Regions from separate parts of the Crossiella sp. NPDC003009 genome, predicted to be linked through region 3. Evidence: riboswitches for the same ligand, from Rfam matches in the RefSeq annotation. Region 3 holds a riboswitch; each other region holds the start of a gene.

Region 1 (10,252 bases), on a different contig from region 3:
CCCGGCCGGAGCCGAGCGCGGTGCCGCCGTGCAGGCAGAACGGCACGTCCGCGCCGAGCGCGGCGGCCACGTCGGCCAGCTCGTCCTTGCCGATCTCCAGCTTCCACAGCGAGGCCAGGCCGACCAGGGTGGCCGCGGCGTCCGCGCTGCCACCGGCCATGCCGCCGGCCACCGGGATGCCCTTGCGGATGTGCACCCTGACCCTGGGGTCCTTCGGGTCCCGGCCCACGTACTCGGCCAGCGCCGTCACGGCCTTCCAGGCCAGGTTGGAGAAGTCGGCGGGCACCATGTCCGCGCTGTCGCCGACCACCTCGATCCCCGGCTCCTCGGCCACCGAGACCGTGACCTCGTCGTTCAGGGACAAGGCCTGGAAGACGGTCATGAGGTCGTGGTAGCCGTCCTTGCGCACATCACCGACGGCAAGGTGCACATTGACCTTGGCCGGGGCACGGACGATGACCGGGGGCGGAACGACTGCCAGCACCCTGTCAGCGTACGTGCTCGCCCCGGAAAACACGCCCGGCTCCTGCTCCGCGGACGACTTTCTGCCGGTTGCCGCCAACGTCAGGCCGGGATGACCGCGCCGCCGAACTCCTTCTGGATGTAGTCCCTGGTCTGCTGCGAGGTGAGCAGCTCGGCCAGCGCCTTGATCCGCTTGTCCTCGGCCAGCTCGGGCCGGGTGACCAGCCCGTTCGCGTAGGGGTTCTGCTCGGCCTTCTCCACCGCCAGCGAGCCCTTGATCGGGTCCAGCCCGGCGTCGATGGCGTAGTTGCCGTTGACCACCGAGGCGTCGGTGTCGTCCAGGCTGCGGGCCAGCTGCGCGGGCTCCAGCTCGACGAACTTGATGTTCTTCGGGTTCTCCGCGACGTCCTTGAGCGCGGCGCCCTGCTCGCTGCCCGGCTTGAGCTTGAGCACGTTGTTCGCCTGCAGCAGCCGCAGCGCGCGGGTCTGGTTGGCCGCGTCCTGGGACAGCGCCACCTTCGCGTTGTTCGGCAGGTCGGCGATGTTCTTGACCTTCTTGGAGAAGACCGCGAGCGGCTCGATGTGCACCGGCGCGACGAACTTCAGGTCGCCGCCGCGCTCCTTGAGGAACTCGGTCAGGTAGGGCACGTGCTGGAAGTAGTTGGCCTCCAGCTGCTTGTCCACCAGCGAGGTGTTGGGCAGCACGTAGTCCTGGAACTCCACCACCTCGATCTTGAGGTTCTTGCTCGCGGCCAGGTTGTCCTTGACCCAGTTGAGGATCTTTGCGTGCGGCACCGGGCTGACCGCGACCCGCAGCGCGGAGTCCTGGTTGGCGGCGTTGTCCCCGCCGGCACCGCAGGCGGTGAGGACGAGGGCGGCGGTGACGACGGTCGCGATGAGGGCGGGAACCCGCATTGGAGCTGTCCTTTCTAGACGGTGATCTGGCGGCGACGGTCGACCGTGCGCGAAACAAGATCAAAGAGAATCTGCACCAGGAAGGTGAGCGCGGCCAGCACGATCACCGAGCTGTACAGAAGACGGGAGTCGAAGCGCTGGTAGCCGTAGGTGATGGCCAGGTTGCCGAGGCCACCGCCGCCGACCGCGCCCGCCATGGCGGAGTAGCCGATCAGCGCCACCGCGGTGACCCCGACCGCCGCGATCAGCGAGGGACCGGCCTCCTTGACCAGCACGCTGCGGACGATCTTCGGCTTGCTCGCCCCGGTGGTCAGCGCGGCTTCCACCACGCCGGCAGGCACCTCCCGCAGCGCGGACTGCACCAGCCTGGCCAGGAACGGGATCGCGCCGATGGCCAGCGGCACGACCGCGGGGCCGCTGCCGATGTAGCTGCCGGCCAGCGCCCTGGTCACCGGGATCAGCGCGACCAGCAGGATGATGAACGGCAGCGACCTGGTCAGGTCGACCACGAAGCCCAGCGCCCGGTAGACCAGGGGCTGCGGCCGCAGCCCGCCCGGCGCGCTGGCGTGCAGCAGGACGCCGAGCGGGAGACCGCCGAGCACCGCGAACAGGGTGCCGAGTCCGACCATCAGGCCGGTCTCGGCCCCCGCCTGGGCGAGCTTGTCGAAGACTTCCGCCCAGGGTGTTGCCTCTTTCACGCGGCTGCTCCTCCAGCGAGCACAGTCGGCCGGCGGCGGACGACGGCGCCGCGGTCGGCGATCCAGTCGAAGGCGGCGTCGGCGTTGGCTCCGGTCAACGCGACCCGGAACCGGGCCACGGGGGTGTCGGCCAGGCGGGTCATGCCGCCGCCCAGCAGGTTCAGGTCCACCTCGAAGCGGCTGGCCGCCTCGGGCAGCAGCGCGCCGACGGCGGCGAAGCCGACCAGCACCACGTCGGCCACCCGGTCGAAGCGGGCGTCGGTGTCCCCGGCGCGCACGATGTCCTCCACGCCGGGCAGCAGCGCGCCCGAGGTGCGCGAGCCGGCCTGGGTGACCAGGTCGAGCACCTTGCCGTGCTCGACCACCTGGCCGCGGTCCAGCACCGCGACGTCATCGCAGATCCGGCGGACCACGCCCATGTCGTGGGTGACCACCAGCACGGTCACGCCCAGTTCGGCGCGGGCCCGGTCCAGCACGGTGAGCACCGAGGCGGTGGTGTCCGGGTCCAGCGCGGAGGTGGGCTCGTCGGCCAGCAGCACCGAGGGGTTGGCGGCCAGCGCGCGGGCGATGGCCACCCGCTGCCGCTGCCCGCCGGAGAGCTGGTCGGGGTAGCTGCCCGCCTTGTCGGCCAGGCCGACCAGGTCCAGCAGCTCGACCACCCGCTTGCGCCTGGACTCCACCGGCGCGCCGGCGGCCTCCAGCGGCAGCGCGATGTTGCCCGCCGCGGTGCGCTGGCGCAGCAGCGAGTCGTTCTGCGGCACCACGCCGATCTGGCGACGGGCGGCGCGCAGCGCGGAGCCGCGCAGGGTCACCAGGTCGGTGCCGTCGACCAGGATGCCGCCCGAGTCGGGCTGCTCCAGCAGGGCGATGCAGCGGGCCAGCGTGGACTTGCCCGCGCCGCTCTCCCCGACGACGCCGCACACCGTTCCAGCGGGGACCTGGAGCGAGACGCCGTCGAGCGCGACGGTCGTGCCACTGCGGCCCCGGTAGGCCTTGGTCAGGTTCTCAACTGTGATCACGATGTCTCCATGGCAGGGCGGTGCCGCGCTCGGCGGCCCGCGCACACCTGTGTGTCCGGTGCTCCGGACGTAAGCGGGTAGAGCGTGTGGAGGAGGAGAACGCCGTCAGAGCGGCGGAAGTCCGGTCAGGACCGACAACCGGAGACCGTACGACGACCGTGATCGACTACCCGTCGACGCGTCAGCACGCGCATGAGCTTCATGTCTGCTCCATCGCTCCTGGCGGTAGCACCTGCCCATTGCTGGGTGGTTGCTGCGGCGTCACAGATCCAGGTCTCTCGGCCGCTCGGGATGGATTACTCGAACAGTACAACTGAGCCAACAGAGGAAAAGCAAGTGCATCCGCCCGTTCGGCCGTGGTTCGTTCGCCAGATCACAGCTGTAACGGACAACCGAGCGTCGGCGAACGCACCCCTCGGGTTCAACGGGTCACGCGGCGTGGTTATTCCCCGAGCTCGGCCTCGGCCTTGGCGATTTTCACGTAGGCGGCGATGTCCAGCTGCTCGCCCCGGGTGGTCGGCTCGATCCCGGCCGCGGCCAGCACCCGGCCAGCCCGCTCGGCCGAACCGGCCCAGGAGGCCAGTGCGGCGCGCAGGCCCTTGCGGCGCTGGGAAAAGGCGGCCTCGATCACCGCGAACACCGCGGCCTTGTCCGCGCCCTCCGGTTCGGCGCGACGGGTGAAGGCGACCAGCGCGGAGTCCACGTTGGGCACCGGCCAGAACACCGCGCGCGGCACCGCGGAGGCCCGGCGCATCGCGGCGTACCAGGCGGCCTTGACGCTGGGCACGCCGTAGATCCGGCTGCCGGGACCGGCGGCCAGCCGGTCGGCCACCTCGGCCTGCACCATGACCAGACCCCGGCGCAGCGAGGGCAGTTCGGCCAGCAGGTGCAGCACCACCGGCACGGCCACGTTGTAGGGCAGGTTCGCCACCAGCGCGGTGGGCGCGGGCTCGCCGAGGTCGGCGGCGCGCACCCGCATCGCGTCGGCCAGCACCACCCGCAGGTTCGCCGCCAGCTCCGGCGCGCGCTCGGCGGCAGTGGCCGGCAGCAGTCCGGCCAGCACCGGGTCGATCTCCACCGCGACCACGCCCGCGCAGGCGGGCAGCAGGGCCAGGGTCAGCGAGCCGAGGCCGGGGCCGACCTCCAGCACCACGTCGTCGGCGGAGAGCCCGGCCTCCCACACGATGCGGCGCACCGTGTTCGGGTCGTGCACGAAGTTCTGCCCCAGCTTCTTGGTGGGACGCACGTCGAGCTCGGCCGCCAGCCGACGCACATCGGCCGGGCCGAGGAGCGAGACGCCCTGCGGCCCGGCCGGTGCCGGAGTTTCAGTCACCCGCCAGAGACTACTTGGGCAGGTTCAGCTTCGATGAGCAGTGCGGCCAGGCGCCGTAGCCGCCGCGGGCGTCGCGCAGCTTGGTGGCCACCGCGATCTGCTGCTCCCGGCTGGCCTGGTGCGGCAGGGCGGCGTACTGCGCGCCGCCGTAGGCCCGCCAGGTGCCGGCGTTGAACTGCAGGCCGCCGTAGTAGCCGTTGCCGGTGTTGGCCGCCCAGTTGCCGGTGGCCTCGCACTGCGCCAGCCGGTCCCAGACCGCGCCGTCCGGCGGCACCTTGGTGCCGACCCGGATCTTCTTCGGCTTGGCTTCCTTGACGACCTTGGTGCCCAGCTTCTCCCGGGCGGTCTCCTTGCCGTTCTTCATGGTGACCCGGTAGGTGACCATCTGCTCGCCGGGCGTGCCCGGGTCCTCGACCTTCTGCTCACCGCGCATCATGGTCGGGTCGTCGGTCTTCTCGACCGTCGGCTCGATGGCTTCCTTCTTGTTCACCACGGTCACGCCGGTGCGGCTGACGTGGATCTCCGCGCCGTCGCTGATCTTGCCGTCCGCGCCCAGGTTGACCTGGTCGTCGGGGCCAAGGCTGAGCTGGAGCTGCTGGAGCAGTTCGGAGACGGTGAGCGCGGTGGTCTTCATCCGCTGCGGCTCGTTGCCACCGTCGAAGAGCGTGACGTTCTTCGGGGTCTTGATCTCCAGCGCCAGGCCGTCGGTGGGGATGGCCGCGGTGCGGTCCTTGGACAGCCAGGCGCCGTCGTGGTTGATGCCGAGCTGGTTGAGCGCGTCGCCGACGGTGCGGGCGCGCACCCAGGACTCGGTGGTCTGGCCGTCCACGGTCATCTTCAGCTGACGGCCGCGCTCCAGCACGATCTTGCCGCCGTCGGCGATGGAGGCCTGCGGGGACGGGCTGAGCGCGTCGTGCGCCTGGGTGGTCAGGCCCTGGTCGGCCAGCACCTGGGCGACCGTGCTGGCGTAGGTGCGCACGGTCTGCTGGGTGCCGTCGATGTCGACGGTGACCTGCTTGTCCATCGCGACCGCGGCCGCGCCGCCGCCGGTCAGGGTGACCAGCGCGGCGGCCACACCGGCCTTGAGGAAGCGGCGCTTCCAGTCGGTGACGGCCTCGACCAGCACCGGCGGGATCTCGCCGCGGTCCCTGGCGGCGCGGTCCTCATCGTCCTCGGGACGGAGGTCGCGCAGCGCCGGGAGCATGGTGGTCTCGGCGTTGAGCAGGCCGATCAGCTCGTCGATGTCGACGTCCACGCTGTCCAGCAGCGCGTAGGCGTCGGGGCCGAGGACCTGGAGCACGTCATCGGTGGTGACGTTCAGGGACATCGACGGGTGGCTGGGGTGGTCCAGGTTGACGCCCCGGAACGCCGGCCGGTCCAGCACGGCGACGTTGTGCGCGGGGTTCTGCTCAAACCAGGAGTCCGAAGGAGTGGAGTCCTCGAACGTTCCAGTGCCCACGGCAACACCACGGGGTCTGCCGGTTCCGGTCACGGGGTCGATACCTCCAGGAGGCGGTGTTCATGCCAGGCGCGCCACTGCTGGTCGACGAGCCCCGACACACGTCTCCCTGTGGGTGCGAACCATTCCCGGAACCTGATGCCCCGGGAACGATCACGGGACAGTAACGAGTACCGGGGGGCTATGGAAAGGCCCGTTCGGCCGCTTGTGACGTGCACCACAGCAACGGTAAACGGTTACTGCGCGTCCTCACTCCATTGCCGACCGCTCTGCCAGCCGGAACACCCGTTCGGCGGTGGCGGAGGTGTTCGCGGCGAGTTCGGCCACATCCACTCCCCTGAGTGACGCCATGACACGCGCTGTATAGGTAACGGCGTACGGCTCGTTGGGCCTGCCCCGGTACGGATGGGGGGTCAGGAAGGGCGCGTCGGTCTCGATCAGGAACTGGTCGGCGGGCACCAGCCGGGCCGCCTCCTGGAGGTCGGCGGACTTGCGGAAGGTCACCGGCCCGGCGAAGGAGAGCACGTACCCCTTGTCCGCGCACCGCTTGGCGAACTCGGCGTCCCCGGAGAAGCAGTGGAAGACCACGGCCTCGGGCGCGCCCTCCTCGTCCAGGATGCGCAGCACGTCCTCGTGCGCGTCCCGGTCGTGGATCATCAGCGCCTTGTCCAGCCGCTTGGCCAGGTCGATGTGCCAGCGGAAGGCGGGGTCCTGGTCCTGCGGGGTCGAGTAGTCCCAGTAGTAGTCCAGCCCGGTCTCCCCGACCGCGACCACCCTGGGCGCGGCGGCCAGCTTCTCCAGCTCGGCCCGCTCGGCGTCGCCGAACACGCTGGTGCGGGTGGGATGCAGCGCGACCGCGGCGAAGAGCCGGTCGTCCCAGGCGGAGGCTTCCACCACCCAGCGCGCCGAGGGCAGGTCGTCGGCCACCGTCACCACCCGGCCGACCCCGACCGAGTCGGCCCGGTCCAGCGCGGCCCGCACCGAGTCGGGATCGGTGAAGCCGCAGGCGTCGAGATGGGTGTGCGCGTCGACCACCGGCGCCGGAAGCGGTTCCGGCAGCGGCGGCGGGTCGCCCTTGCGTCCGTGGTCAGCCACGGGGACCAAGCCTAGGAGACAGCTGCGACCGCCTGAGTTCACCTGGCCACATTCACTGTTCTGAAACAGCCCCACCGGTCATGATGCGCGCGTGCACGTGCTCACCCGGCCCGTCGGCCGCCGGTCCGCCCCGGAACTGGTGTTCCGGCGGCTGGTCGCGCGTGCCCACGAGCTGGGTCTGCCGCCGCCGGCCGCGCTCAGCGGCGACTGGTTCGGCGCGCGGGCCGTGCTGCTGCCCTCGGTGCAGGTCAACCCGGTGGCGGACGAGGTGGCACACACCGTGCCCTGCCTCCAGCCGACGGTGACCGGGCCGGTGCCGCCGGGCACGGTCGGCGGCGGCTGGTTCGGCTTCCTCGGCTACGGGCTCACCGATCCGGGGGCCTGGACCGCGCCGCGCGGGCTGCCGGACGCGGTCTGGGGCTGGGCCGACCACGTGCTGCGGCTGGACCACGGCGGGCAGTGGTGGTTCGAGGCGCTGGTGCCGGACAACCGCGCGGAACCCGTCGCGCTGGCCGCGGAGCTGGCCGAGCTGGTGGCCGCGAGCACCGAGCCGGCCCGGCGGCCGTGGCGGGCCGGGCCACTGCGCAGGGCCTCGGCCGCCCGGCACCGGGCGGCGGTGGCCGGTTGTGTGGAGCAGATCGCGGCCGGGGAGATCTTCCAGGCCAACGTGTGCGCCCAGTTCACCGCCGAGTTCGACGGCGACCCCGCCGAGCTGTTCGCCGAGGGCGTGGCCCGGCTGGACCCGGCCCGCGCGGCCTACCTGGCCGGGGACTGGGGCGCGGTGGTCTCCTTCTCCCCCGAGCTGTTCCTGGCCAGGCACGGGCGCACCGTGCGGTCCAGTCCGATCAAGGGCACGCTGCCCAGGCGCGGTCCTGAGGACGAGGGCAACGCGGCCCGGCTGCGCCGCTCGGTCAAGGACGTCGCGGAGAACGTGATGATCGTCGACCTGGTGCGCAACGACCTGGGCCGGGTCTGCGTGCCCGGTTCGGTGATCGTGCCCGAGCTGCTGAAGATCCGGCCAGCGCCCGGCGTCTGGCACCTGGTGTCCACTGTGGAGGGTCAGCTGCGGCCGGAGGTGGACGACGCCGGGCTGCTGGCCGCGACCTTCCCGCCCGGCTCGGTCACCGGCGCGCCCAAGGTGCGCGCGCTGGAGCTCATCGCTGGGCTGGAGGACCAGCCCAGGCAGGTCTACTGCGGCGCGGTCGGCCTGGCCTCGCCGGTGGCCGGGTTGGAGCTGAACGTGGCCATCCGCACGCTGGAGATCCAGGACGGCGAGCTGCGGCTCGGCGTCGGTGGCGGCATCACCGCGGACTCCGACCCGCAGGCGGAGTGGCTGGAGTGCCTGGCCAAGGCGGCGCCGCTGGAGCGGTTGCTGACCAGCGGGGCCGCGGTGGCCTGCTCGGTCAACCAGCGGGCGCGCTGAACACCACCGCCGCGATCTCCTCGGCCAGCGCCGGTGTCGCGGCGGCGATGCCGGACCAGCGGCGGGTCAGGTCCACGTCCAGTTCCAGCGGCCGGCCCATCGCGTCGATCACCACGCCGCCCGCGGCCGGCACGGTGACCATGGCGGCGGCCAGGTCCATGATCCGGTGGGTGTCCGAGCCGGGGTCGGCGTAGGCGTCCACCGAGCCCTCGGCGACCAGCGCGCACTCCAGCGCGGTGGTGCCCAGCACGCGCACCCTGGAGGCGCGGGCAGCCAGCCGGGACCAGGTGTCCTGGTTCTGCTTGGGGCGTTGCAGGCACAACTGGGCCCCGTCCAGCGCGGTGCGGCCGGTGGTGCGGTACTCGGTCGGCTCGTCAGCGCGCGCGTACCAGCAGCGGCCGGTGTCGAACCAGCAGGTCAGCGCCTCGATCGGCGTGCCGTCCAGGGCGAGCACCCCGGCGAAGCAGCTCAGCGGCACCCCGGCGGCGGAGTTGCCGGTGCCGTCCACCGGGTCGACCACCAGGGTCAGCGCGGAGCCGTGGTCCAGGAAACCGGCCTCCTCGCTGAGCAGGTTGACCCCGTGCCGGGCGGCGGCCTCGGCGATGGCGTTCTCCACCAGGTCGTCCACCCGCGAGGTCGGGGTGCCGTCCGCGCCCATCCGGACCTGCTCGCCCAGCTCCTCCCGGTCGAAGCGGTGCCGTCCGGCGCGCAGCGCGGTGGCCGCGGCGCGGACCGCGTCGGCCAGCGCGGAGTGGGTGGCCTCCGGCAGTTCGGGCTCGGGCACCGGCCACGCGATGCGCCGCGGGCTGGTCAGCTCGACGTCGGTCACTGCTGGCTCCTCTCCAGGCGGGCTTCTCCTGTTGTTCGTACCCCGGTACTGGTGCGCAGCAAGCGCACCGTGGACAATGAACGAAAGAACGAATCGTTCATTGCCTTATTGGAGGGGTCGTGCCCGCCCATTTCGACGAGCGCGACCGGGCCCGGATCAGGGCGGAGCTGCTGGCCACCGGCCGGGAGCTGTTCGTGGCGCAGGGGCTGCGCAAGACCTCGCTGGCCGAGCTGACCGAACCGGCCGGGATCGCCAAGACCAGCTTCTACGCCTTCTTCGACTCGAAGGAGTCCCTCTACGGCGAGCTGATGCTGGCCGGCGCGCCCGCCATCCAGGCCCGCGTGCTGGCCACCCTGCGCGGCGAGCCCAGGTCGGCGATCCGGGCCTTCCTGCGCGAGGTGCTCGCGGTGCTGGACGAGGCTCCGTTGTACCGCAGGCTGATCACGCATCCGGAGGAGCTGGCCGCGGTCACCGCGCGGCTGTCCCCGGAGCGGGCGGCGGCGCTGCGCGAGCAGGCGGCGCTGCCGATCGGGGAGTTCCTGGCCCGCACCGGACTGAGCGACCGGCGGCCGGAGTTGGTGCTCGGCGTGCTGCGCGCGGTGCTGCTGCTTCCCTTGCACCGCAACGAGTTCGGTGAGGTCTACGACGAGGTGGTGGACCAGGTGGTCGAGTTCGTGGCGAGCGGGCTGAGCCGATGAAGGACGTCGAAGCGGGCACGCTGCCCGGTGGTTTTCCTTGTCTGGCCGTGGGTTCCGGCAAGCCGCTGGTCTACCTGCCCGGGTTCACGCCGGAGCACCTGAACCCGGCCGGACTGGCCGCACGGCTGGCGATCCGGTCGGTGCGGCCGCTGGCCGAGGGCGGCTGGCGGGTGCACCTGGTGAACCGGCGGCCGGGGCTGCGGCCGGGGATGAGCATGGCCGAGATCGCGGGCGAGCACGCCGAGGCGATCCGGTCGCGGTTCGGCGGGCCAGTCGCGCTGGTGGGGCACTCCACCGGCGGCACGGTGGCCTTGCAGCTGA
Region 2 (10,252 bases), on a different contig from region 3:
GCCGATGAGCCGGCCCGCGTGGTCGAGCGGCATCTGCCCGGCCAGGTAGGCCGTCCGGCCGGCCTCGACGATCGTGATGTGGTGGTAGCCGGGGGTTCGGTGGAGTTCTCCGGGGTTGATCCGGGTGATGGTCACCTCCCCAGCCTGGCGTCGGCGGCAACCGATTTGCACGCCCGGTTACTCTTGACAACACAGGCACCGATCCGGCCATCACCGGGGAGCCTCCGGAAGAACAGGCGGTCCGCCGCCCCAGTAGAACCGGACGGGACGGCCCGTCACAGCCGGGAAACGAGTGGCCAGACCCGCGAGGGCCTGGCAAGCGGGGTGGTACCGCGGAGCGCCGGCCACGGCGCGTCGTCCCCGTGTGGGCGCGAGCCCGTACGAGACCGGACGAACCGCACGCGAGGAGCACCCCTCCCATGGCTTACCCCAAGGTCCAACTCGACAGCGCGCCGGGCGTGCCAGCCCAGCCGTCCTTCCCCGTGCTGGAGCAGGACGTGCTGGCCTACTGGGCCGCCGACCGGACCTTCGAGGCGAGCATCGACAACCGCCCGGCCGGGGAGAACGGCCGCAACGAGTTCGTCTTCTACGACGGCCCGCCCTTCGCCAACGGCCTGCCGCACTACGGGCACCTGCTCACTGGCTACGTCAAGGACGTGGTGCCGCGCTACCAGACCATGCTGGGCCGCCGGGTCGAGCGCCGCTTCGGCTGGGACTGCCACGGCATGCCCGCCGAGGTCGCGGTGGAGAAGGAACTCGGCATCACGCACAAGTCCGAGATCGAGCAGCTGGGCATCGAGAAGTTCAACGACGCCTGCCGCACCTCGGTGCTGCGCTTCACCGGTGACTGGCGGGACTACGTCACCCGGCAGGCCCGCTGGGTGGACTTCGACAACGACTACAAGACCCTGGACCTCCCGTACATGGAGAGCGTCATGTGGGCCTTCAAGTCGCTGTGGGACAAGGGCCTGGTCTACGAGGGCTTCCGGGTGCTCTGGTACTGCTGGCGCTGCGAGACGCCGCTGTCCAACACCGAGACCAAGATGGACGACGTCTACCGCGACCGGCAGGACCCCGCGGTCACCGTGGGCATGCGGCTGGAGTCCGGCGAGCTGGCCCTGGTCTGGACGACCACGCCGTGGACGCTGCCCAGCAACCTGGCCATGGCCGTGCACCCGGACGTGGCCTACGTGGTGGTCGAGCACGAGGGCGAGCAGTACCTGCTGGCCGAGGCCAGGCTGGCCGCCTACGCCCGCGAGCTGGGCGAGGACGCCGCCGAGCGGGTGGTGCGCCGCTACACCGGGGCCGAGCTGCTCGGCCGCAAGTACACCCCGGTGTTCCCGTTCTTCGCCGGGCGGGAGAACGCGCACCAGATCCTCGGCGCGGACTACGTGACCACCGAGGACGGCACCGGCCTTGTGCACATCGCGCCCGCCTTCGGTGAGGACGACAAGGCCGTCACCGACGCCGCCGGCATCGAGGTGGTCGTCCCGGTCAACGCCAGGGGCGAGTTCACCAGCGAGGTGCCGCCGTACGCGGGCACGCACGTCTTCGAGGCGAACAAGCAGATCATCCGCGACCTCAAGGCCGCCGGCGTGCTGCTGCGCCACGAGACCTACGACCACCCGTACCCGCACTGCTGGCGCTGCGACAGCCCGCTGATCCAGCGCGCGGTGACCTCCTGGTTCGTCGCGGTCAGCCAGTTCAAGGACCGGATGGTCGAGCTGAACCAGCAGATCAACTGGGTGCCGGAGCACATCAAGGACGGGCAGTTCGGCAAGTGGCTGGAGAACGCCCGCGACTGGTCGATCTCGCGCAACCGGTACTGGGGCTCGCCGATCCCGGTGTGGGTCTCCGACGACCCGGCCTACCCGAGGATGGACGTCTACGGCTCGCTGGATGAGCTGGAGCGCGACTTCGGCGTGCGCCCGACCGAGCTGCACCGCCCGGTGGTGGACGACCTGGTGCGGCCGAACCCGGACGACCCGACCGGCAAGTCGATGATGCGCCGGGTGCCGGAGGTGCTGGACTGCTGGTTCGAGTCCGGCTCCATGTCCTTCGCCCAGGTGCACTACCCGTTCGAGAACCGCGAGTGGTTCGACGACCACTACCCGGGTGACTTCATCGTGGAGTACACCGCGCAGACCCGCGGCTGGTTCTACACCATGCACGTGCTGGCCACCGCGCTGTTCGACCGGCCGGCCTTCCGCAACTGCCTGGTGCACGGCACCGTGCTGGGCGACGACGGGCAGAAGATGTCCAAGTCGAAGCAGAACTACCCGGACGTCCGGGAGGTCTTCGACCGGGACGGCTCCGACGCCATGCGCTGGTTCCTGCTGGCCAGCCCGGTCTCCCGGGGCGGCGACCTGAGCGTGACCGAGCGCGGCATCAGGGACGCGGTGCGCCAGGCCGTGCTGCCGCTGTGGAACTCCTGGTACTTCCTCTCCCTCTACGCCAACGCGGCCGGGGTGGAGGGCAAGTGGCGGGTCGACAGCGGGCACGTGCTGGACCGGTACGTGCTGGCCAAGACGCACGACCTGGTCAAGGCGGTGCGCACCTCGCTGGACGCCTACGACCTGTCCACCGCGCACCAGGCGGTCCGGGAGTTCCTGGAGGTGCTGACCAACTGGTACGTGCGCCGTTCCCGGGAGCGGTTCTGGGCCGGTGAGCAGGACGCGGTGGACACCCTGCACACCGTGCTTGAGGTGGTCTGCCGGACGGTGGCGCCGCTGCTGCCGCTGACCACCGAGGCGGTCTGGCGCGGGCTGACCGGCGAGCGCTCGGTGCACCTCACCGACTTCCCCGAGGTGGCCGACCTGCCTGCCGATGACAAGCTGGTCGCGGCCATGGATGAGGTGCGGCAGGTCTGCTCCACCGCGCTGTCCCTGCGCAAGGCGAACAAGCTGCGGGTCCGGCTGCCGTTGGCCAAGCTGGTGGTGGCCGCGCCCTACGCCGGGGACCTGGCCCCGTTCCAGGAGCTGATCCGGGACGAGGTCAACGTCAAGGACGTGGTGCTGACCACCGACGTGGCCGCGCACGGCCGGGTCGAGCTGGCGGTCAACGCCCGCGTCTGCGGCCCCCGGCTGGGCAAGGACGTGCAGAAGGTGATCAAGGCGGTCAAGGCGGGGGAGTGGACCACCAGCGCGACCGGCGCGGTGGTGGCGGCCGGGATCGAGCTGCTGCCGGCCGAGTACGAGCAGCGGCTGGTCTCCTCCGACCCCGGCGCGGCGGCCGCGCTGCCCGGCGGCTCCGGCCTGGTCGTGCTGGACACCGAGGTGACCGCGGAGCTGGCCGCCGAGGGCCTGGCCCGCGACCTGGTCCGGGTGATCCAGCAGGCCCGCAGGGAGGCGGCGCTGGACGTCTCGGACCGGATCGCGCTGACCGTGGAGGTGCCGGATGAGGTGCGTCCCGCGGTGGAGCGCTTCGCGGAGTTCATCGCGGCGGAGACGCTGGCCGTGGCGCTGACCCACGGTCCGGCCGGGGACGCCGGGTTCGGCGGCTCGGTGGGCGAGGGCACCGCGGTGCGGGTCGCGGTCGCCAAGTCCTGACGGTGCTTGGCCGGCACGACCGTACGGTACCGTACGGTCGTGCCAGCCAAGATCAGGAAAACCCGCGCGGACTGGACCACCGCCGCGCTGGCCGCACTCGCCGAGGGCGGCCTCGCCGCGGTGGCCATCGAACCGCTGGCGGTCCGGGTCGGCGCCACCAAAGGCAGTGCCTACTGGCATTTCGCCAACCGGGAGGCGCTGCTGGTGGCCACCCTGGAGCGCTGGGAACTGGAGCAGACCGAGGCCGTGATCGCGCTGGCCGAACAGGAACCCGATCCGGCGCACCGGTTGCGGCTGCTCTTCGCCAGTGTGCTGGACCGGCCCGAGGGCAACGCGGTAGAGCTGGCCCTGCTGGCGGCGGGCGACGATCCGGTCATCCGGCCGGTGCTGGACCGGGTGACCGACCGCCGGATCGCTTACCTGTCAACGCTTTTCGCCCAGTGCGGCTTCGGCAAGGCGGATGCCAGGCGGCGCGCGGTGCTGGCCTACAGCGCCTACCTCGGGCACGCGCACCTGTTCCGGATGGCCCCGGCCGCGATGCCCCGCTCGCGCGCGCAGCGGCGGGCGCACCTGGACGCCTCGATGGCGGCATTGCTCAGCAAGGAGAACGGTTCGGGGTGATTCCCCAAGCTTATCCCGGCCAGTGCCTCTGGGTACAGAGTCATGCACGATTCATCGCAATTCCCGAAAAATGGGTTCTGAGCAGCCACAATGGACACGCCAGAGTTTTAGTCTGATGTCCGGAGGCGCCGTATGACCGACCTGACGACCGTGCTCGGAATCGGCGCCGGGGTGCTCCTGGCGGCGGTGCTCGCCGTGCGCGTGTCCGTCCGGCTCGGCCTACCGTCTCTGTTGCTGTACCTCGGAATCGGGCTGGTCATCGGCGAGTCCGGCTTCGGTATCCAGTTCTCCGACGCCGGCCTCACCCAGTCCCTCGGCATCGCCGCGCTGGTGCTGATCCTGGCCGAGGGTGGCCTCACCACCCGCTGGTCGGCGGTGAAACCCGCGCTGGGCCTGGGTATCGCACTGTCCACAGTGGCCGTCGCGGTGAGCATCGCGGTCACCGGCGGGCTGCTGCACCTGATCCTGGACCTGGAGTGGCGCACCGCGCTGCTGTGGGGCGCGGTGCTCTCCTCCACCGACGCGGCCGCGGTGTTCAGCGTGCTGCGCGGGGTCGGGGTGAGCAAACGGCTGGCCGGTGCGCTGGAACTGGAGTCGGGGCTCAACGACGCGCCGGTGTTCCTGGCCGTGGTGCTGCTGGCCGGCACCGACCCGTTCACCTGGTGGACACCGGCGCTGGTGGTCTACGAGCTGGTGATCGGCGCCGCGCTGGGCATCGGGATGGGCTGGCTGGGCGCGGCCGCGTTACGCCGGGCGGCGCTGCCTGCCACCGGTCTCTATCCACTCGCGACGGTCGGGGTGTGCGTGCTGGCCTACGCCGCCGCCCAGGGCGTGCACGGCGCGGGCCTGCTCTCGGCCTACGTGGCCGGGCTGGTGCTGGGCAACGCCCGGCTGCCGCACCGCGCGGACACGCTCTCCTTCGCCGAGGGCCTCGGCTGGCTGGCCCAGATCGGCCTGTTCGTGCTGCTGGGCCTGTACGCCTCGCCGTCCCGGCTGTTCGACGTGCTGATCCCGGCCCTGGTCGCCGGTGGCGTGCTGCTGCTGGTGGCCCGCCCGCTGTCGGTGGCGCTCTCGGCCACCCCGTTCCGCCTGCCCTGGCGGGAACAGACGTTCCTGGCCTGGTCCGGCCTGCGCGGCGCGGTGCCGATCGTGCTGGCGATGATCCCGGTGACCCAGGGCGTGGAGGGCGCGCAGACCCTGGTGGACGTGGTGTTCGTGCTGGTGGTGCTGCTGACCCTGATCCAGGGCAGCACCCTGCCGGTGCTGGCCCGCTGGCTGGGGCTGGTGCGCAGGGGCGAGATGCAGGAGGTCCAGGTGGACGCCGGTCCGCTGGACGAGCTGGGCGCGGAGCTGCTGCAGATCCGCATCCCGAAGGGCTCCAAGCTGCACGGCGTCTACGTCTCCGAGCTGCGCCTGCCGGGGGGCGCCACGGTGAGCCTGGTGGTCCGCGCGGGCAAGGGCTTCACGCCACAGTCGGTGACCCGCCTCCAGTTCGACGACCAGCTGCTGGTGGTCACCACCGAGACCGCCCGCGACGAGGCGGAGAAACGCATCCGCGCCATCGACCGGGCCGGCCGCTACGCGCACTGGCGCGGTGAGCGCGGCGACGGTTAGCCGATGCAGTCCGTCGGCACCCACTCCGCGGTCACGTCCGCGGCGACGACCACGATGGTCCCGGTCAGGCACACGATCTCGTGCCGCACCCCGCGCTCGTGCGGCAGCAGCTCGTCCAGGAACACCTCCCTGGGCAGCTCGCCCGGCGGGTCGAAGGAGTGCTCGGCGACGCCGGTGTAGCGCAGCACCAGGTCCGCGTCGTGCTTCCAGCAGTTGTGCCGCAGCTCCAGCACGAGCTGGTCGCCGTCGGCCCGGAGTTCGGCAGGCTTGAGGTCCTTCACGCACCGCTTGCCGAAGAAGTCGTAGTGCTCCGGGTCCGTGGCGAAGGCCCGCGCACCCGGCGGCAGCTGGGGCGCGAGATCGGGCAGCAGGTCCAGGTAGGGATCCGCGTCGCTGTAGGTGCCGCCTTCGTCGAAGCGCACGATCACGTGTTCCATCGGGGCCGAGTCTGCCATTCGCGCCAAGCCGTTTTATGGCCGGTTTCATCAAGCCGGGGCTGCTCGCGGCGGCCACCATGGCCGGGTGCGACTCGATGAGGCCTCCCGGTTCCTGACCACCCACGGCCGCCTGCTGGAGCGTCGCCGGTTCGGCTTGCTCACCGGGCAGCCGGACCGCGCCGCGCTGCTCACCGCACTGGCTGCCTACCGCAACCCCGACGGCGGCTTCGGCTGGGCGCTGGAACCCGATCTGCGCTCGCCGGAGAGCCAGCCGCTCAACGCCATGCACGCCTTCGAGGTGCTCGCCGAGGCCGGCGGCGACCCCGAGCTGAGCCGCGGCCTGTGCGACTGGCTCGGCGCGGTCAGCCTGCCCGACGGCGGCCTGCCGTTCGTGCTGCCCATGCGCGAGTCCGCCGGCACCGCGCCCTGGTTCGCCGCGGCCGATCCGGCGGAGTCCTCGCTGCACCTGACCGCCGCCGTGGTCAGCCACGCGCTGCCGGTGGCCGCCCTGGACCCGGCGGTGGCCGCGCACCCGTGGCTGGCCGCCGCGGTGGACTACTGCTGGCACCGGATCACCACCCAGTCGGAACCGGGCGGCACCCTGGAGCTGCGCTACTCGCTGGCGGTGCTGGACGCGCTGTGCGACACCCGGCCGGAAGCGTTGCCGGAGCTGCGGCGGCTGGCCGAGCACCTGCCGGCTGACGGGATCCGGCCGGTCGAAGGCGGCCAGGCCGACGAAGCCCTGTACCCCTTGGACTTCGCGCCCGAACCGCACCGCCCGCTGCGGGAGCTGTTGCCGGCCAACGTGATCACCCGGGACCTGGACCGGCTGGCCGGGCTCCAGCAGGCCGACGGCGGCTGGCTGGTGGACTTCGCCTCCGCCTCGCCCGCGGGCGCGCTGGAGTGGCGGGGTTATGCGACGGTGCACGCGGTGAAGATCCTGCTGGCCAACGACTGGGGTGCGGTCGGCTAGGCCATTCGGCCGACATCGTTTGGGGCCTGACGGCTCGCGCCCAACTGGCTAACTTCATGGCTCCTTCACCCGAAAGGGTGCCCCCTGTAAGGAGTCCACGATGTCGGGGAACCGCCGTCCCACCTGGCTGCTCGCCGCCGCGCTGCTCTCCGGCGGCCTGCTGCTCGCACCCGCCGCGGTGGCCACGCCGCTGGCGGACCCGGTGCTCGCCCTGCCCTTCGCCACCGGCCAGCAGACCTACTCGGCCGGCGTGCACTCGGACAACGGGCAGAGCGGGGTCAAGAACGCGATCGACTTCTCGCCCAGTGACGGCGTCGCCCGCTCGGCGGCCGAGGGCACGGTGCGGATCCAGCGCTGCTCCGGCGGCGACTGGGTCACCGTGGACCACGCGGGCGGCTGGCGCACCGGCTACTACCACCTTGAGGACATCCAGGTCCACGACGGGCAGTCCGTCTCGGCCGGGACCCCGTTGGGGCGCACCGGGAACGCGCTGCCCTGCGGCGGGTCCAGCAGCGGTGCGCACGTGCACTTCACGCTGTGGCAGCTGGGCGCGGTGCCCAGCGCGGACGCCGACTGGAGTGGACTGTCCTACGAGGACGTTAGCACCTGGGTCGCGGCCGAGGCCGGGGTGCCGGTGGACGGGAAGGTGCTGGGCGCCTGGCGGTTCCACGCCGGGGCGCAGCAGTACGCCGGGCGCGCGGAGCGGGTCGGCGACGGGTTCAGCGTGTCGCTGCCCGGCCGGTTCCGGGTCTGAGCGCGGCGACCGGGACGGCCCGTGGTGAGGCCGTCCCGGTGGTGTGCGTCACTGCGCGCTCAGCCGCGGTAGAACCATTCCTGCACTTCGTAGTCCGGCCGGTTCGGGTCGACGAAATCAGTTCTCCAGGCAATCCAGAGTTGGCCGGGACGGTATTGCGACATCTTCGCCCAGACGTGCCGCTTGGCGTATCCCTGGTCGTAGAAGGCGTGGATGTGACCGGTGGACTGGCGGAACTCGGAATTGCTCCAGCCCCAGTCGCAGTTGGTCGGTGAGCACTTCCCGAACAGGCGCATGGTCCAGCCCGCGTCGTGCACGATGCGGCAGATCGAGCCTTCGCAGACGGTGACCGACTGGCAGTCCCGCAGCTCGGCCCTGGCGATGCCGGTGGCGTTCGGGTCCGCGTTGTTCCAGTTGCCGTGCTCGACGGCGTGACCACTGCAAAGAAGCGGAGCGGCGAGGCCGTTGGGTGCCGCGAGCTTGGTCGTGACCCCGGCCGGCGCGGTCTCGGCCGGGATCGGCGGTTCGGCGGGCGCGGCCTGTGCCGCGGCCGCCGCGCCCAGTGCCGCGCTGCTCATCATCATCGTCGCCACGGCTAATCGCACGAAGCCGCGCCGAATTCTGCTGGTGCCGTTTCTCTCCATGAAAGCCCCCTGGTGCGGAATTCCCGGGCGGATTCACCCGTCCGGCCAGGTTAGGGCGGGTCGAAATATCAACTCGGCGTCGCATGGGAATTCGCCCCAACCGGTGCCCGGCCAGCTGCCCGTTCGGCGAAGCCGGGTGGCCAGCGGCTTCCCGGTATCTGGAAAGGGGGCTTCCCAAGTCGCCGGTCCGTCGGCTAACTTCGGGGCCAAGGTCATGAGTACCAGCGCACAGCCCCGGCTTGCTGGTCGGCAACCCTCCTACCGCGGTGGGGTGCTCCGGGTGAGGACCTGGTCCGTCGCGAGGTGCGGCGGGCAAGCGCGGACCTCCTGGCAGGTCCGATCAGGACCCCGGAGGGTTGTATGTCGCTCGCTGTCATCCCCGCGCAGGCCACCGCCACCACCGCTGCCGCGACCACCACTGCCGCCGTGCCCGCCGTCGTCGGCGCGCACACCGCGGTGCCGCTGGTCACCGGGGAGCGGGTGACCTACGCCAACCTCGACCACGCGGCCAGCGCGCCGTGTCTGGCCGCGGTGCGCGACGCGGTGGACGAGCTGCTGCCCTACTACGCCAGCGTGCACCGCGGCGCCGGGTTCGCCTCGCAGGTGTGCACCAAGGTGTACGAGCAGGCCAGGGACGTGGTGCGGCGATTCGTCGGGGCGCACGCCAGCGACGTGGTGGTCTTCACCCGCAACAGCACCGACGCGCTGAACCTGCTGGCCCGCAGCGTGCCCAGGGGCACCAGCGTGGTCACCTTCGACACCGACCACCACGCCGCGCTGCTGCCGTGGCGCGGCCCCAGGGTCACCCGGATCGCCACCCCGGACACCCCGCAGGGCGCCATCGGCGCGCTGGCCGAGGCGTTGCGCAACACGCCGGAGGGCGCGCGGCTGGTGGTGCTGACCGGGGCGTCCAACGTGACCGGTGAGCTGTGGCCGGTGCGCGAGCTGGCCGCGGTGGCCCGCCGCTTCGGCGCGCGGATCGTGCTGGACGCCGCGCAGCTGGCCCCGCACCGCCCGGTGGACATCCAGCAGCTCGACGTGGACTACGTGGTGCTCTCCGCGCACAAGCTCTACGCCCCCTACGGCAGCGGCGCGCTGGTCGGCCGGGCGGACTGGCTGCACCAGGCCGAGCCGTACCTGGTCGGCGGCGGCGCCACCAAGCACGTGGTGGACTGGGGCGACCACCTGGGCGTGGGCTGGGCGCCCGCGCCGGAGCGGCACGAGGCCGGTTCGCCGAACGTGGTCGGCGTGCACGCCTTCGCCAGCGCCTGCCAGGCCATCACCCAGCACGGCTGGGACGCGGTCATCGCGCACGAGGCCGAGCTGTTCGCCCGGCTGCGCGCCGGGCTCAAGGCCATCCCCGGCCTGCGGGAGCTGTCGATCTTCGGCGCGGGGCAGGACCGGGTCGGTGTGGTGAGCTTCACGGTGGACGGTCAGGACCCGGGTCTGCTGGCCTCCGCGCTGTCCGCCGAGTACGGGATCGGGGTGCGCGACGGCGCGTTCTGCGCGCACATCGCCACCCGGCGGCTGCTGGGCCAGGCCGGGTCGGACAGCGACCGCGCGCTGCGGGTCAGCCTGGGTCTGGGCACCACCGCCGAGCACGTGGACCGGGTGCTGCTGGCGCTGCGCGAGCTGGTCGAGCACGGGCCGGGCTGGAAGTA
Region 3 (10,252 bases):
TTCGATCCCGTGCACCACGGGCACCTGGTCGCCGCCAGTGAAGTGCAGGCCCGGTTCGACCTGGACGAAGTGATCTTCGTGCCGACCGGGCGGCCGTGGCAGAAGGAACATCACGTGGTGTCCTCGCCCGAGGACCGCTACCTGATGACGGTGATCGCCACCGCGTCCAACCCCCGGTTCTCGGTGAGCAGGGTCGACGTGGACCGCACCGGGCCCACCTACACCATCGACACCCTCTCCGACCTGCACCAACAGCATCCGAACGATCAGCTGTTCTTCATCACCGGCGCGGACGCGCTGGAGCAGATCCTCGGCTGGTGGCGGGCGGACGAGCTGTTCGAGCTGGCCCACTTCGTCGGGGTCACCCGGCCTGGTTACCAGCTCGACGACGACCACCTGCCGCGCGGCGCGGTCAGCTTGGTCGACGTGCCCGCGATGGCCATCTCCTCCACCGACTGCCGGGAGCGCGTGGCCAAGGGCATGCCGGTCTGGTACCTGGTGCCCGATGGTGTGGTGCAGTACATCTCGAAGCGGAACCTCTACCGCGACCCGGCGCCCTGACCGCCCGGTACCCTGAGTGACCTGTGCGGACCCCGAAGGTCGCACGGGGAGGAGCAACGTGTCAGCGACCGAGGAGGCCCGCCGGCTGGCCCACGTCGCCGCGCTCGCGGCGGCCGACAAGAAGGCCCACGACATCGTGGTGCTGGACGTGTCGAACCAGCTGGTGATCACCGACGTCTTCGTGATCGCCTCGGCGCCCAACGAGCGCCAGGTGCAGGCGATCGTGGACAGCGTCGAGGAGAAGATGCGCGAGGCCGGCAGCAAGCCGGTGCGGAGGGAAGGCGCCCGCGAGGGGCGCTGGGTGCTGCTGGACTTCGTGGACCTGGTGGTGCACATCCAGCACGCCGAGGAGCGTTCGTTCTACGGCCTGGAGCGGCTGTGGAAGGACTGTCCCCGGATCGAGTTCGACGACGTGGTGGCGCACCAGCCCGCGGACGAGGACGTCCAGGCGTGACCCTGTCCAGGCTGATCCTGTGGCGGCACGGGCAGACCGGCCACAACGCCTCCGGCCGGCTCCAGGGCCAGCTCGACGTCGAGTTGAACGACATCGGCCTGGCCCAGGCCAAGCGGGCCGCGCCCCTGGTGGCGGCGCTGGAACCGGACCTGCTGGTCACCTCGGACCTGCGGCGGGCGGCGGACACCGCGGCGGCGTTCACCGCGGCCACCGGGATGACGCCGAGGATGGACAAGCGGCTGCGGGAGACCGACGTCGGCCAGTGGATGGGCATGTCCGGCGCGGAGGTCGAGGCCGACTGGCCCGGCGCGCTGGATCGCTGGCGGGCCGACCCCACCTTCGCCCCGCCCGGCGGTGAGAACCGGCTGGAGGTCGCCGCGCGCGCGGTCGAGGTCGTCTCCGAACTGGACCTGACCACCGACGGCACCGCGCTGTTGTGCGCGCACGGCGGCCTGATCACCGGCCTGATCGCCAGGCTGCTGGCGCTGCCGGTGGAGGTCTGGCCGTCCCTCGGCGGCCTGCACAACTGCCACTGGACCGTGCTCGCCCGCCGCGCCGACGACACCAAGTGGCGGCTGATCAGCCACAACGTGGGGGCGACTGGTTGAGCCGGGGACGCCTGCTGGTCCTGGGCGACTCGCTGGCCTTCCACGGCCCGGAACACGCGCTGCCCGCCGACGATCCCCGGCTGTGGCCGAACATTGCCGCGGCCGGGCTGGATCGCGCGGCGGAGCTGTTCGCCGGCTTCGGCTGGACCGCCCGGCACGGCTGGTGGGCGCTCACCGGCGACCCCCGGCTGTGGTCGGTGCTGCCCAGCGCCGACGCCCTGGTGCTCGCGCTGGGCAGCATGGACACGCTGCCCAGCCCGCTGCCGACCTACCTGCGCGAGGGCCTGCGCCACCTGCGCCCGGACCCCCTCCGCCGGTTCGCCCGGTCGAGCTACCTGGCCGCCCAGCCGCACCTGGCCAGGATGCTCCGCGGCCACCCGGTGGCCCTGCCCCCGCACCTCACCGTGGCCTACCTGGACCGCTGCCTGCGTGCCGTCCGCGCCATCCGCCCAGGGCTCCCGGTGGTCGGCATCCTCCCGTCGGTGCACAACTCACCCGACTACGGCCACGTGCACACCGGCCACGCCCCCGCGGCCGCGGCCCTGCGCGCCTGGTCCGCCCGCACCGAGGTCCCCCTGCTCGACCTGCCGGCCCTGGTCCGCCCGCACATCTTCGGCGGCGCGGGCAACCCGGACGGCATGCACTGGGGATATTCCGCACACGCCGAGGTCGGCTCGGCACTGGCCGCCCTGCTCCGCCCGATGCTTCCGTAGGCTGCGTCCCCGTGTCCGTCGCCGTGTTCACCGACTCCACCGCGTACCTGCCGGAGGGCTTCGCGACCCGCCACGGCATCCACGAGGTGCCCCTGCACGTCACGGTGGACGGCGAAAGCGGCCTGGACGGCAAGGACATCGGCCCCAGCGAACTGGCGGCGGCCCTGGCCGAACGCCGCACCGTCACCACCTCCCGCCCCACTCCCGCCGAGTTCGCCACCGCCTACCGCGAAGCCCTGGCCACCGGCGCCACCGGCATCGTCTCCATCCACCTGTCCCGCGAACTCTCCGGCACCTGGGACGCCGCCCGCCTGGCCGCGCTGGAGGTGGGTTCGGACCGGGTCCGCGTCGTCGACTCCCGCTCCACCGCCATGGGCCTGGGCTTCGCGGTACTGGCCGCAGCCAAAGCCGCCACCCAGTCCGCCACCCCAGCCGAGGTCGAAGCGGTCGCCACCCACACCGCCACCCACACCAGAACCTTCTTCTGCCTGGAAACCCTGGAACACCTCCGCCGCGGCGGCCGCATCACCCCCACCGCCGCCCTGCTAGGAACTGCCCTGGCGGTAAAACCCTTGCTACACGTGGAAAACGGCCGAATCCTGCCCCTGGAAAAGGTCCGCACCACCAGCCGCGCCGTGTCCCGCCTGGTCGACCTGGCCACCGAAGCAGCGGGCCAAGGCCCGGTAGAGGTAGCGGTCCACCACCTGGGCTCCCCACAGCGCGCCGCGGAACTGGCCGGCCGCCTGGACGAACGCATCCCCGGCTGCGACGGCTGCGTCATCTCCGAAGTAGGCGCGGTAGTAGGCGCCCACACCGGCCCCGGCGTCCTGGGCGTAGTCGTCCTGCCCCGCCAGCCCGCCTAACGCCACCACCGCTCCACCCTCAATCGTCAGCGGCCCAGCGCTCTTCCACCGCAGCCTCGGCCTCGGTCCGCCGCTCCCGCCTTCGCGCTTCCCGCCTTCGCGCTTCCCGCCTTCGCGCTTCCCGCCTTCGCGCTTCCCGCCTCCCGCTTCCCGCCTTCGCGCTTCCCGCCTTCGCGCTTCCCGCCTCCCGCTTCCCGCCTCCCGCCTCCCGCCTCCCGCCTCCCGCCTCCCGCCTCCCAGCGAAGCGCGGCACCCTACACCACCCGCACCCCCACCACCGCTCCCTCCGCCCTCCCCACCAGCACTTATCCACAACACCCCACCTATCCACAGCCACCCCCGCCCCCGCTGGATCCCCCTCCTCCCCGCCCCTAGCGTCGATCCCATGTGGCGCTTCCTCACTGCGGCAACCAGCACCCGACGCGACCTCGCCCGGAACCGGTTGTCCGAACTGGCCGCCGCCGCACGCGCAAGACCCGGCCCCGACCCGCCCCCCGAACTGGATGGCATCAAGGTCATCCAGCTGGACGAGTCAGGCCACCAACTGCCGGCCCGGCCGTTGTCCCGCACCCCGAAGTGGCTTTCCCGGCTCCTGCCAAGGAGTCCGAGGGGAGTCAGGTGGGACCCCGGCCGACCGGCGGCACTGGCAGTGGCGGTCGTCGCAGTCCTGGCTGTCGCGACGACCGCGCTGCTGGTGTGGCAGGACCGGCCGGCCAGGGAGACCGCTCCGGAGCTGTCCCAGTCGGCCGGTCCCGCCGCCCCTCCGACCACCAAACCCCCAGCCACCACGGGCGCCGGCGCCACATTGGTGGTCAGCGTGGTCGGGAGGGTGACCAGACCCGGGCTGGTTACCCTCACCGAAGGGGCTCGCGTCGCCGATGCCGTCCAGGCGGCAGGCGGCGCACACCCGAACGTCGACCTCAACGGCCTGAACCTGGCCCGCCGGTTGACCGACGGGGAGCAAGTGCACGTCGGTATCCCGCCACCACCCGAGCAGCTCCCGGACAGCCAGGGCTTGCCTCCCGGTGGCACCGCCAAAGTCAGCCTGAACAACGCGACCACCGCCGCCCTCGACGCACTGCCAGGAGTGGGTCCCGTGACGGCGCAGCGCATTGTCCAGTGGCGGACCAAGCACGGCCGCTTCACCTCGATCGACCAGCTGCGGGAGATCGAGGGTATTGGAGAGTCCCGCCTCGCCCGGCTCCGCGAGCTGGTGAGCCTCTGACCCAGGGCGCCGGTCCCGAGCAGGGACCAAACCAACGGGACCGAGCACCGAGGCAGGGACACACATGCGGAGAACGAGTCGTCCGACGCGGCAGATCGCCGTGGCCGACGCACGAGAAAGGGGAGAGCGTGCACCCGTACCCACGGCGACAAGGCGCGGAAAGGGGGGAAGCAGCAGCGCACCGCGCGAACGACTTGTTCTCCGCGACCCATCACCAGCCCAGGAGCCACCACATCCCGTGACCCCGGGCTCACCCGAGGCCTTAGCCCCGGAGCCGCCTCAAGCGTCACCTCCGGGCCCACCCGCGTGCCCGGCCCCGGGGTCACCCGAAGTGTCACCTCCGGGCCCACCCATGCCCCCAGCCCCGGAGCCGCCCGAAGTGTCACCTCCGGTGCCAACCGAGCCGCCAGCCCCGGAGCCGCCCGAAGTGTCACGTCCGGTGCCACCCGAGCTCCCAGCCTCCGAGCCGCCCCCACCCTCCGGCCCGGACCTACGCCTGGTCCCCGCCGCCCTGGCCACCTGGGCGGTAACCCTGCTCGGCCTCCACACCGGCTGGCTCTCCGCCACCGTGACCGCGATCCTGCTCACCGCGGCCGCGGTCACCGCCGCACGCCTCCTTCCTCGCCCCCGCAAACCCACCCACCCCGCAACCCCCGCCTCGGTCTCGACACCCCAGGCCGCCACCCAGCCCCGCCGCTTCCACCGATCCCTCCGCCACCGCCTGGCCGCCGCAACCCTCACCGCCTGCGCCCTGGCCGGAGCCGCCGCCATCGGCATCGCCCTCAGAACCCATGCCACCGCCACCCACCCCCTGCACGCCCTCGCCGAACGAGGCGCCACCGCGACCCTTACCGGCACTATCACCGGCGACCCCCGCCCCATGCGCACCCCGGCCTACGGCGGCCGCCCCACCAACAGCAACGGCACCGTCCTCACCCTCGACCTCGAGTCCGCGCACGCCGTCGGCGACCAGGTGTCCACCGGCGGCGCCGTCCTCCTGCTCGCCCTGCACGACTCCTGGTCCGAGGTCTCACCCGGCCAACGCCTGCGCACCACCGGAAAACTGGCCCCGGCCCGCCCCGGCGACCTGACAGCCGCCGTGCTCCGAGTGCACAACGCGCCAGAACTCCTTGGCACGCCACCGTTCTGGCAACGCGCCGCCACCGACATCCGCACCGGCCTCCGCCAGGCCAGCTCCGTCCTGCCCACTGACCAGGCGGGCCTGCTGCCCTCCCTGGTGGTCGGCGACACCACGACCCTCGCACCCAGGGTCGTCGCCGATTTCCGTGCCGCGGGCCTGTCGCACCTGCTGGCCGTCAGTGGCACCAACCTGGCGATCGTCTGCGGCGCGGTTCTCCTGCTGTGCCAAGCCCTCCGTGCCGGTCCCCGCACGGCGACAGCGGCAGCGGCCTTGGCACTACTGGGATTCGTGATCCTGGCCCGGCCCCAGCCGAGCGTCCTCCGCGCCGCGGTCATGGCCGCCATCGGCCTCTACGCCCTGACCTCCGGACGGGAGCGAGCCGCGATCCCCGCCCTGGCGGGCACCATCACGATCCTGCTGCTCGCCGATCCCGAACTCGCCGGCGACCTGGGTTTCCTGCTGTCCGTACTGGCCACCACGGCCCTGGTCCTGCTGGCCCCACGCTGGTCGGACAACCTGCGTCAACGCGGCGTCCCCGGCGGTCTGGCCGAAGCGCTGGCCATCCCCGCCGCGGCCCACCTGTTCACCGCCCCGGTGGTGGTCGGCATGACCGGCGAACTCAGCCTCACGGCCGTGGTGGCCAACTTGCTCGCCGCTCCAGTGGTCGCCCTGGCCACGGTTCTCGGTGTGCTGGCCGCCGTCCTGTCGGTGATCCATCCCGGCGCCGCCGAACTCCTGGTCCACGTCACCGGTCCGGCGATGTGGTGGCTGGTCACCGTCGCCCACCACGCGGCCGCGGTGCCCATGTCCACCCTGCCCTGGCCCAGCGGTGCCGGCGGCGCCTTCCTTCTCATCGGCGTCCTGCTCGTGCTCGCCCTGCTGCTACGGCGACGCCGGTTCCGCGTCCTGTTCCTGGCGGCGGCCCTGCTCGCGATCCTGGTCCTGGTGCCCATCCGGGTGCTGCGCCCCGGCTGGCCGCTGCCCGGCTGGGCCGTGGTGGCCTGTGACGTCGGCCAGGGCGACGCCATCGTCCTAGCCACCGCCGATCCGGGCCGCGCGGTGCTGATCGACACGGGTCCCGACCCGATCTCCATCACCGCCTGCCTCCGCGACCTGGACATCGACCGGATCCCGCTGCTGGTTCTCACTCACCTGCACGCCGACCACATCGGCGGCCTGGCCGAGGTCCTCGCCGAGCACTCGGTGGGCGCGGTCGGCATCAGCTCTGTTCAGCAACCACCTTGGGCGGTCAAGGAAATTCGCCGTGCCACCGAGGTCGCGGGCGTGCCCGTGATCGAGCTCCACCCGGGCACCAGCACCACCTGGCCCGCACTGACCGTCGACGTCCTCGGCCCCCGCAGCCCCACGGCGCTGGGTGCCACCGGCGAACGCGCCAGCGGCACCGCTCTCAACGACGCCTCACTGGTCATCCGCGCGCACACCACCGCGGGCCGGGTCCTGCTCACCGGCGACATCGAACTAGCCGGTCAAGCAGACCTGTTGGCGGACAAGGGATCCGAGCTGTCCGCCGACATCCTCAAGGTCCCCCACCACGGCTCCCGCTACAGCCTGCCCAGGTTCCTGGCCACCGTCCGGCCCCGGGTCGCGCTGATCAGCGTCGGCGCGGACAACGACTACGGCCACCCCAGCCCGCTGATCCTGGACGCCCTCCACACCCAGGGCACCCAGGTTCTGCGCACCGACCAAGACGGCGACCTGGCCATCGCCCCCAGCCCGCAGGGCCCGGTGATTTCCCGCCACGGCAAAGAAAAATCCCGGACACCCAGATGACCCAGCCGATCCGCCGCAGCCCCACGCCGTCCGCCACGAACACACACGGCGTGCCACCCGGTCGCAAGAACCGGCCGGCACGCCGTGCGGCGAAGCGTGGGATCAGAGGCCGAGGGCCTCGCGGACCGCCGCGGCCGACGGCGGGACGGTGGCGCGGGGGCCGATCCGGTCCTGCACCGCGTCCAGGGTCTTCAGGCCGTCGCCGGTGATCAGCAGGACGGTCTCGGCGTCCGGGTCGAGCTGGCCGGTCTCGATGAGCTTCTTGGCCGTCGCGACGGTCACGCCGCCCGCGGTCTCGGCGAAGATGCCCTCGGTGCGGGCGAGCAGCCGGATGCCCTCGACCACCTCTTCATCGGAGACGTTCTCGATGGCGCCGTTGGTGCGGCGGACCGTGTCGAGCACGTACGGGCCGTCGGCGGGGGCGCCGATGGCCAGGGAGCGGGCGATGGTGTCCGGCTTGACCGGGGTCACCACGTCGTGGCCTGCCTTGAAGGCGGCGGCGACGGGGGAGCAGCCGGTGGCCTGGGCGCCGAAGACGCGGTACGGGCTCTGCTCGACCAGGCCGAGCTCGCCCAGTTCGCGGAAGCCCTTGTCGACCTTGGTCAGCTGGGAGCCGGAGGCGATGGGCACCACGATCTGGTCCGGCAGCCGCCAGCCGAGCTGCTCGGCGACCTCGTAGCCCAGGGTCTTGGAGCCTTCGGCGTAGTAGGGCCGGACGTTGACGTTGACGAACGCCCAGTCCTCGTGGTCCGCGGCCAGTTCGGTGGCCAGGCGGTTCACGTCGTCGTAGTTGCCGTCGACGGCGATCAGGGCGCCGTCGTACACGGCGGTGGTGAGGATCTTGGCCCGCTCCAGCGAGGACGGGATCAGCACCACCGACTCCCAGCCGGCGCGGGCGGCGGCCGCGGCCACGGCGTTGGCCAGGTTGCCGGTGGAGGGGCAGGCCAGGACCTTGAAGCCCAGTTCGCGGGCGGCGGCCAGGGCCACCGCGACCACGCGGTCCTTGAACGAGTGGGTGGGGTTGCCGGTGTCGTCCTTCACCCAGATCCGGCGGACGCCCAGCGCCTTGGCCAGGCGGTCCGCGCGGACCAGCCTGGTACAGCCGGGGTCGGTGTTCGGGTGGGCGTCCACAGTGGACGGCACCGGGAGCAGGTTGCGGTAGCGCCAGATCGACTGCGGGCCCGCCTCGATGTCCTCCCGGCGGACGGTCCCGAAGTCGTAGCCGACCTCAAGGGGACCAAAACACTCGGCACAGGCGAACTCGGCGGCGAGTGGGACCTGGTGGCCGCACTCCCGGCAGACCAGGCTGCGCGCCGGGCCGAGGTCAAGGGTCTGCTGGGCGCTGCTGGGCGCCTCGATGGTCGTCATCGCGAGGTATCTCCTCATCTTTCCCGCTGTCGCGGGGCGGATTTGGCACCGTGTTCACCTGCTCCCTCGCGGAATTCGCGTTGAGCCTGTGCCGGTTGCCGGGGTGTCGTAGGGCCGATCCCTCTACCCCTCTGGATGAGCTGTATTCAGTTGTCTGTGGCTCACCGTACGGCACGGTCGCCACTGAGAGCTACCGCCAGCCCAGTATGCGGGAGGCCGCAGGGCTGTCAGACCCCCGTGAAAGGATTGCCGGTGTGAGCGCCCCAGCCGTCACCCCCGAGCCGCTGCACCTAGTGATCGGGGAAGAGGAACTGCTGGTCGAGCGGGCCGTGAAGGCGTCGTTCGACGCGGCACGGCTGGCCGATCCGCAGGCCGAGCTGACCAAGGTCCGGGTGACCGACCTCACGCCGCCGGAGCTGATCGAGCTGGTGAGTCCCTCCCTGTTCGCTGAGGGCCGGGTCATCGTCCTGGAGGCCGCGCAGGAGGCGGGCAAGGAGATCGCGGAGGCGATCGGCTCCTACTGCAAGGCGCCCAGCGAGGGCGTGGTGCTGGTGGTCGTGCACAGCGGCGGCGGGCGGGGCAAGCTCGCCAAGGAACTGCCGGACGCCCTGCGCAAGGCGGGTGCCAAGATCACGACCTGCGCGAAGCTGACTAAGCCCGCCGACCGCGAGGCCTTCGTCAAGGAAGAGTTCCGCCGGGCGGGCGGGCGGGTCGACCCGGCCGGGCTGGCCGCGCTGATCGAGACCGTGGGATCGGACCTGCGGGAGCTGGCCGCGGCCGCCTCCCAGTTGGTGGCTGACACCGGCGGCTCGGTCGACGAGCAGGCGGTGCGCCGCTACCACCGGGGCCGGGCCGAGGTGACCGGGTTCGTGGTCGCGGAGAAGGCGGTGACCGGCGACCGAGCCGGGGCGCTGGAGGCGTTGCGCTGGGCGCTGCAGACCGGGGTGCCGCCGGTGCTGGTCGCGGACGCGCTGGCCGACGCGGTCCGGACCATCGCGCGGGTCTCGGCCGGCGGACGAGCCGATCCGTTCGCGCTGGCCGGTCAGCTGGGCATGCCGCCGTGGAAGGTCAAGAAGGCGCTGGGCCAGTCCCGCGGCTGGGAGCCCGAGGGCTTGGCCGAGGCGATGAACCTGGTGGCCGGGCTGAACGCGGACGTGAAGGGCGTCGCCGCGGACGCCGGATACGCGCTGGAGCGAGCCGTGCTGCGATTGATCTTGGCGCGACGGGGGCGCTGAGCCCAGGGCAGGGGATGGCTGCGGCTCGGGTGCCGCGGACGGCTGTCGCCCGGATGCTGCGGACGGCTGTCGCCAAGATGCCGAGGACAGCGGTGTCCCGGACCGGGGCGCTAGGCACCTGCCGCCCGGGATGCCTGGAGATGTGGCTGGCGGGGTTCCTCGGCTAGCGGCGCGCCGAGGAACCCCGCCGGGCCTGGCGGGTGGGCGGGGTTTGGTGGTGGGGGGGGGAGGGCAGGGCGGGGTTCAGCCGGCCGGCATCCGGCGGTGCTAGAGGGAACGGATGGGTGGGTTTA

Evidence for each region. A riboswitch is a leader RNA that binds a small molecule or an ion and turns the genes downstream of it on or off. The one in region 3 is predicted to bind S-adenosylmethionine.
Region 1: linked by a shared signal. The riboswitch ahead of ACWDY5_RS24880 (methionine ABC transporter ATP-binding protein) and the one ahead of thrC (threonine synthase) in region 3 are both predicted to bind S-adenosylmethionine.
Region 2: linked by a shared signal. The riboswitch ahead of ACWDY5_RS39065 (aminotransferase class V-fold PLP-dependent enzyme) and the one ahead of thrC (threonine synthase) in region 3 are both predicted to bind S-adenosylmethionine.

The regions. Positions count from the first base shown of each region.
Region 1 covers NZ_JBSFUA010000026.1:23,937-34,188, reverse strand. Annotated here, with positions in the region: gene ACWDY5_RS24895 (4-(cytidine 5'-diphospho)-2-C-methyl-D-erythritol kinase) at 1-484, opposite strand, end outside; gene ACWDY5_RS24890 (MetQ/NlpA family ABC transporter substrate-binding protein) at 565-1,377, opposite strand; gene ACWDY5_RS24885 (methionine ABC transporter permease) at 1,392-2,075, opposite strand; gene ACWDY5_RS24880 (methionine ABC transporter ATP-binding protein) at 2,072-3,094, opposite strand; SAM riboswitch class I at 3,302-3,392, opposite strand; gene rsmA (16S rRNA (adenine(1518)-N(6)/adenine(1519)-N(6))-dimethyltransferase RsmA) at 3,537-4,427, opposite strand; gene ACWDY5_RS24870 (transglycosylase family protein) at 4,438-5,754, opposite strand; gene ACWDY5_RS24865 (TatD family hydrolase) at 6,136-6,981, opposite strand; gene ACWDY5_RS24860 (aminodeoxychorismate synthase component I) at 7,073-8,404, shown strand; gene ACWDY5_RS24855 (inositol monophosphatase family protein) at 8,385-9,233, opposite strand; gene ACWDY5_RS24850 (TetR/AcrR family transcriptional regulator) at 9,353-9,931, shown strand; gene ACWDY5_RS24845 (alpha/beta fold hydrolase) at 9,928-10,252, shown strand, end outside.
Region 2 covers NZ_JBSFUA010000071.1:20,217-30,468, forward strand. Annotated here, with positions in the region: gene ACWDY5_RS39025 (RidA family protein) at 1-135, opposite strand, end outside; gene ileS (isoleucine--tRNA ligase) at 420-3,548, shown strand; gene ACWDY5_RS39035 (TetR family transcriptional regulator) at 3,588-4,169, shown strand; gene ACWDY5_RS39040 (potassium/proton antiporter) at 4,302-5,783, shown strand; gene ACWDY5_RS39045 (hypothetical protein) at 5,780-6,220, opposite strand; gene ACWDY5_RS39050 (hypothetical protein) at 6,306-7,193, shown strand; gene ACWDY5_RS39055 (M23 family metallopeptidase) at 7,294-7,947, shown strand; gene ACWDY5_RS39060 (hypothetical protein) at 8,007-8,591, opposite strand; SAM riboswitch class IV at 8,802-8,916, shown strand; gene ACWDY5_RS39065 (aminotransferase class V-fold PLP-dependent enzyme) at 8,952-10,252, shown strand, end outside.
Region 3 covers NZ_JBSFUA010000055.1:40,251-50,502, forward strand. Annotated here, with positions in the region: gene nadD (nicotinate-nucleotide adenylyltransferase) at 1-561, shown strand, start outside; gene rsfS (ribosome silencing factor) at 620-1,015, shown strand; gene ACWDY5_RS35935 (histidine phosphatase family protein) at 1,012-1,623, shown strand; gene octT (diglucosylglycerate octanoyltransferase) at 1,620-2,336, shown strand; gene ACWDY5_RS35945 (DegV family protein) at 2,348-3,199, shown strand; gene ACWDY5_RS35950 (helix-hairpin-helix domain-containing protein) at 3,585-4,424, shown strand; gene ACWDY5_RS35955 (DNA internalization-related competence protein ComEC/Rec2) at 4,864-7,356, shown strand; gene thrC (threonine synthase) at 7,459-8,724, opposite strand; SAM riboswitch class I at 8,736-8,866, opposite strand; gene holA (DNA polymerase III subunit delta) at 8,979-9,959, shown strand.